2 linked regions of the Blastopirellula sediminis genome follow. The protein of the gene in region 1 interacts with the protein of each later gene in a pairwise test. Links are inferred from orthologs where the notes say so. Each region holds a gene or a part of one and is shown on either strand. Other genes may lie near its edges.

Region 1 (3,166 bases):
TCGGCGTGACGCTGCAGCAAAGCAAGATCGTCGCCGCGGCCGCCCAAGTTCCCGCCGATTTACTCCTCGGGCCGATTAATGGAAAAGCTGGGGTCGTCGATATGCAGCTGAGCATGCTGCAAGCGATCATCGTCGCCGTTTGCGTCGTCGTCATCCTCTTCCTGGCGAAGAAGAGACCGCCGATCGTCGCGTCGCTGCTCGTTGCCGTGGTCATGGTCGATCTTTATGCAGGTCTTTCCTGGACCATAGCGACCGCGCCAGATGCGATGTGGGAGTCATGTCTCTACTCCGACGACTATCAAATGGCCAACCGTTGGTATCGCCATCTATCAGCCACCGACTATCCGCCGGAGTTCGCCGCGAAGAGTTCGCCCGATCGGCAGATCGACGGCTTGCGATTCGACCGCATGACCCTTTTCCCGCGGTATCACCTGCTGGAAAAGGTCGGCTCGATCGTCCCTTCCAACTCGCTCGCGCCAGCCGACTACACGCTGCTGGTGGAAGCGATGCAGAAAGATTTGCAGCCGAACGACATGGCCGAACGACTGTCCGCCGCCGGCGTGATCCGCTTTGATCGCACGACGCCGGACGGTCAGGTTCTGCTCGACGGTCCTCTTACCAAGACAATTCCAATGGCCTGGATCGCCGACGGCCATCGGCAGTTTCCCATCGACGATCCACGCTCACGCAACAGTTGGCGAGAAGCGGCCGAAGCGTTCGTGCATCAACACGGGCGTTTGGCGATGTTGCATGGGGAAGAAGCGTCTCCACTCCTTAATGGCCCGGCGCAGGAAAACATCATCGACCAGGTCGATTACGATCGCGTGCAAGATGACGTGATCGAGATTGCCGTCTCCCTCTCGCAACCGTCGTATGTGATTGTGCAGGAATACTACGACGCCGGTTGGCGGGCGGAAATTGAACTGGAAGATGGAGAGAAGATCACTTCGCCGACGGAGAGAGCCAACGTCGTCTTCCAAGCGATCGCGCTGCCGGCGGGACGACATCATGTGACGCTGCGATACGTGCCGGCGTCGTTTTATCGGGGTGCGGCGATTTCGCTCGTTTGCGTTTTGGGGCTGCTTGTCTGGACGGTCTTTGCATTCCGACCGTAGGGTCCGCTGTGCGGACCGAGGGAAGCGTTAAGAGGTTTGGCCGATTGGGGAATGGTGGCGCTGCGACATTTGAAATCTGCTTGCGGCCGCATTTCCCTCGCTTGCGCTTCGGGCTACTATTCGGAAGCACGCTCTAGATCTGGAAGTTCACTTCTTCCGTCAGTTCTTCGGCCGGGGCTTCGCTGCGGAGGCGAAGGCGCGGCTTTTCTAGCAGGACCGTCGTGTGCGGTTCGACGCTGCGGGTAAGCCAAACGCTCGACGCGATCACCGAGTTGTGACCAACCACGGTGCGGCCGCCCAAGACAGTCGCATTGGCGTAGATGACGACGTGATCTTCGATCGTTGGATGACGCTTCATGCCGCGGACCAGGTTGCCGTCGGAGTCGGTGTCGAACGACAACGCGCCGAGGGTCACGCCTTGGTACAGTTTGACGTGCTCGCCGATCTCGCACGTCTGGCCGATCACGACGCCGGTGCCGTGGTCGATGAAGAAGTAGTTGCCGATCGTGGCGCCGGGGTGAATGTCGATGCCGGTTTGCTTGTGCGCCCACTCGGTCATCATGCGGGGGATGAACGGCACGCCGAGGACGTACAGTTCGTGCGCGATTCGATAAACGGTAATCGCTTCCAGACCGGGATAGCAGAAGATCACTTCGTCCAAGCTGCGGCAGGCCGGGTCGCCGTCGTAGGCGGCTTGGACGTCGGTCGCCAGTTGATCGCGCAGCTTCGGCAGACGATTGAGCAGCTCAATCGCCATCGCCTGACCTTTCGCTTCGTAGTCGATCGCGTCGGCCGGTTCGCATTCGCCCCGTTCGCGCTTCAGGCGTTCGTCATGCTGCAACGCTCGCGCGATTTGCGTCGTCAGCTTGTCATGCAGTCCATCGATAAGGTCGCCGACATGGTACGTGATGTTGCCCATGTGCAGGCCTTCGCGGCGGCGATAGCCTGGGTAGATGATTTCTTTCAGATCTTCGAGTGTCGAAACGACGATGTCGTAATTCGGCAGCGGGCAATGACCGAGATAGTTGATTCCACCAAACTGCTTGTAGGTGGCGACAATCCGGTCAGTCAGCGAAGGAAGATCTTCTTTGAGTTTTGCGTCAGAGGCCATGGCTGCGGTTTCCTGCGTCGGCGAGCGTGCGTTGTGGGCGAGACGATGGCGACCGAGAACGTCTCGATCGACGGGGCGTTTTGCGCTAACAACAACAGCGACAACAGAAACGGTGCAAAGCGGGGCACATGATGACGTACCAATCTAGGTAAAACGGGGCAAATTTACCGCCCGGGCGAGACTGTATCTTACGCTTCGCCCCCCTGGAAGACAAAGGGGCGCAGTTTTCTTCGTCTTTCTCCCAAAGCGAAGTTTAACCCGATTTGTAACGTCCAGTCGCCGGCGAATGCATTGCCTGCAACATTTCGGCCGGCGACTGTTTTGGATGACGCGTCAGAACGATCGGTTACGAATCGTCCTCCTCGACTTGGCCCGACTGACGCAGAACCATGTCTTGCACGTTCGGCGGAGCGGCGTCGTAGTGACTAAACCGCATCGAGTACGATCCTTGCCCGCCGGTCATGCTCGAAAGCGTTCTGGCGTAAGTCATTACCTCGGCAAGCGGCGCCGTGGCGCTGACCGTCTGGTAGCCTGGACTGGCGCTCTGTGCCCCCAGCACCTGACCGCGGCGTGTCGAGAGATCGCTGTAAACGTCCCCCATTTTCGCTTCCGGAACGGTGATCTCCAGTTCGGCCATCGGTTCCAGCAGCACCGGATTCGCCTTCTTGAAGACGTCTCGCAGCACCTTCGAGCCGGCGATCTTGAACGCCGTTTCCGAGCTGTCGACTGGATGGAACTTGCCAAAGAAGACTTCGACGCACAGATTCTGGATCTGGCAGCCGGTCAACACCCCCTGGTTCAACCGTTCCAGGAAGCCCTTTTCGATCGCCGGCATGAAGTTACCCGGGATCGCGCCGCCGACCACCGAGTCGATCCACAGGAAGTTGAATTCCGGCAGGTAGTGCCGATTCTTCATGTGGGGGAAGCGACTCTTGTTGGC
Region 2 (3,290 bases), 2.6 Mb from region 1 along the record:
GCAACGGTCGTTACGCCAGCTGGTTCTTGCTCGACAAATATGGGTTTCATATCGCGTCGTCCGCCGGCAAAGCGGTCGATTCGCCGGTCGGCGGTTATTACGGCTATCGTTCTTATTTTCATGGAGGCGAAGAGGACTTCGATCATCCGGCGATCGATCCGCGCTACCATGCGTCGGTTCCGCCGCCGGATGGCATCTATCCGACGGCCACCGATCGTCCGCATCTCTCGGCCGTCTTTTTAAGTACCGCCAGCAACACGTGGAAGTGCGCCATCTCGGCGCCGATTCGCGTCGATGGCGAAACGGTCGCCGTCGCTTCGCTGACGATCAACGTCGGTAACTTTCCGCGGTTCGAAGGTTCGCCGGAACAGTTCGCCGTGCTGATTGACGAACGCCCCGGTCCGCAAAACGGAATGATCCTGCAGCATCCGCTGTTCGACGAACTGCTGCATGACGAAAGCCGACTGCCGGATCAGTTTTGCGAAGATCCCAATTTGCGTGTGAAGTTCGATTCGATCGCAGGCCGTGAAGTGTACGACTATATCGATCCGCTTTCGCACGACCCGGCGGGGGCAAAGTTGGCCGGGCCTTGGATCGCCGCGACGCAGTCGGTGAAGATCACCCCTGGCGACGAGACCGAACCTCGCTCAACCGGTTTGGTGGTGCTCGTGCAGGAAAAGCAGGACTCCGCCGTCGGGCCGATTCATTCGCTGGGTAAGAAATTGGCGACCGCCGGGGTGAGCGCGATGGCCATCATCGCCGCCGTCGCCGGCTTGATGTGGGGGTTCGTGCTCCGGAGCGGCTCGCGCGGTTCGAGCGGGCGGTTTCATGGGAGCGGCGCCAGCGCGACGCCGATTCATGATCAGGCGACAATCGTTTTACCCAACAAACGCTGAAAACCGGACGCAGCTTGTCCAGGTTGACATCATTCCGGGATTCTCGTAGTTTGAGCAATTCTCTACTTGCCTGCCGGGGAATTCCTGAATAAGGAAGACGCGTCAACCGGATTGCAGCAGGCCCCGCCGGCAATACTTCACCGTCGACATTGTTTGGAAGGAAAAGTCATGCCACGCGGCAAGTCTTACGACAATGCTTGCGCCGCCATCGGCGATACCCCGATGATCAAGATCAATCGCTTGGTTCCCGAGGGGCACGCGACCGTTTTTGCGAAGTGCGAGTTCTTCAATCCGCTGAACAGCGTCAAAGACCGCATCGGCTACGCAATGATTGCTGACGCCGAAAAGAGCGGCAAAGTCAACCAATACACCCATATCATCGAACCGACGAGCGGTAACACCGGCATCGCACTGGCCTTCGTCTGTGCGTCCAAGGGTTACAAGCTGACGCTGACGATGCCTGAGTCGATGTCGCTCGAACGTCGCGCTTTGCTCCGTGCGATGGGCGCCAACCTGGTTCTGACTCCGGCTGCCGAAGGGATGAAGGGGGCGATCAACGCCGCCGCTGAAATGGTCGAGAAAGAATCGGGCGCCTGGATGCCGGGACAGTTCGATAACCCGGCCAACCCGGCGATTCACGAGTCGACGACCGGTCCCGAAATCTGGGAAGACTCTGGCGAAAACATTGACGCCATCGTCGCCGGCGTCGGCACCGGCGGCACCATCACCGGCGTCGCTCGCTTCATCAAGTCGAAGAATCCCGACTTCAAAGCGGTCGCCGTCGAACCGGCCAGCTCGCCGGTCATCAGCGGCGGAGCGCCCGGTAAGCATCGCATTCAGGGGATTGGCGCCGGTTTCGTGCCGAAGAACCTCGATACGTCGGTCCTGGACGAAGTGATCAAAGTGGACGACGAGGACGCGTTCGAGTGGGGACGCCAACTCGCCAAGCAGGAAGGGATCTGTGCCGGCATCAGCAGCGGCGCCACCATGTGGGCGGCAGCGCAACTGGCGGCTCGTCCCGATATGAAGGGAAAACGGATCGCCGTCATCATGGCGAGCCTCGGCGAACGCTATATCTCGACGCCGCTCTTCGGCGGACTCGACGGCTAAGTCGCTTTCTCAGCCACTAAAACGAAAACTCGAAAGGGCCGCGATTTAGATCGCGGCCCTTTTTCGTGCCGTTCTTGGCCGAGTTGAGCCCGTGTTGCGCGGCCGCCTACCAATCACGAAAATCTCCGTTCGTGAACGAAGCTTCTGGGAGGCGTTTCTGTAAGTCACTTGATTTAAAGGTCTTACAGCGAATTTTTTCGGATTTTTGGGCCGTGGCATGCCGCCTGCGTTACACCCTCGGCAGGAAACGAATGATCGCAGGGAGGCATAACGATGATTCACCAATTGATGCTGATTGCTTTGGGGCTGACGCTGTTGGGCGTAGTTCCCGGTTTCGGAACCATGCGACTCCCGTCAGGGATGTTCGGCCTGTTGTTGGCCCTGATGGTCGCCATGATTCTGTTGTTTTAAAGAAGGCGGATTTCGAATGCCCGCTGAACCAACCAAGCGACTGAGTCCACCGTCGTCGCGGATGCAACGCATGCGACGATTCGTTGAAGTCATGGAGAATGCGGTTCGCATACCCGGCACGCGGTACCGCGTTGGCCTCGACGCGTTGTTGGGGCTTATTCCAGGTCTCGGCGATTTCGTCACCGCGACGGCGGCTTTTGTATTGCTATGGGAAGCGCGTCGTCTGGGGATGTCGTTCAGTCAGCGGGCGCGGATGGTTGGATACGTCTTCCTCGACATGCTCGTCGGCGTCGTTCCGTTGGTCGGCGACCTGTTTGACGTCGCCTACAAATCGAACACGCGAATATTAAAAATGCTGGAAGATCACGTCGCCCAGCATGGCGACAAGACCGTCAATCCAGCGATGAAGGTCCGCGTTCCGAACTTCTTAAAGCGGTCCCATTCCGCCAAGCCGGACGGCCAGTAGGCGGGATCTTGCCGATAGGCGAAGGGCCGTCCCCGCTGGCGGTCACTATTGCCGATGTTTGACGGCTGAAACACTCCTTTTGACCTGCCCCTTGCAATGGGTTACCATCGGGTGGGGGGCAGAGTAGCCAGCTTGCCCCCGAGGCATCTTTTCTTATCTCAAATCGGGGCAGTTGGCCGTGCGCGGGTTTCTCTTTTCCCTTCTCTTGCTTGGTTTTGCCGTCCCTGCGACAGCCCGTGAGTGGCATGCGCGCGAAGGAGGCTTTTCGGTCAAAGCGGAACTGGTCGACGTTCGAAATGGCGCCGCCGTTTTAAAGCGGGACGACAACGGGCAAGAGATCTCGGTGCCGCTCGACAAGCTGAGCCTGGAAGACGTGCGCTTCGTCCACGCAGAGCTCGAACGACTCA

Evidence for each region.
Region 2: the proteins of LOC68_RS23740 (region 1) and cysK interact in binary tests that used the Escherichia coli proteins (3 or more experiments, as listed by UniProt). The link is inferred for Blastopirellula sediminis from one-to-one orthologs.

Annotation. Positions count from the first base shown.
Region 1 is NZ_JAJKFT010000010.1:2,964,216-2,967,381, reverse strand. The notes cover bases 238-3,080. They hold LOC68_RS23740 (serine O-acetyltransferase), read right to left. Parts: upstream 2,227-3,080; coding sequence 1,249-2,226; downstream 238-1,248. Other genes in these bases: LOC68_RS23735 (elongation factor G), read right to left, coding at 2,573-3,080; LOC68_RS23745 (YfhO family protein), read left to right, coding at 238-1,115. In the rest of the region: more of YfhO family protein, read left to right, coding at 1-237; more of elongation factor G, read right to left, coding at 3,081-3,166.
Region 2 is NZ_JAJKFT010000010.1:349,160-352,449, reverse strand. What follows is about bases 69-3,035. They hold cysK (cysteine synthase A), read left to right. Parts: upstream 69-1,064; coding sequence 1,065-2,006; downstream 2,007-3,035. Other genes in these bases: LOC68_RS12980 (DUF4112 domain-containing protein), read left to right, coding at 2,488-2,883; LOC68_RS12985 (hypothetical protein), read left to right, coding at 2,280-2,417; LOC68_RS12995 (serine/threonine-protein kinase), read left to right, coding at 69-896. Outside these bases: more of serine/threonine-protein kinase, read left to right, coding at 1-68; SHD1 domain-containing protein, read left to right, coding at 3,062-3,290.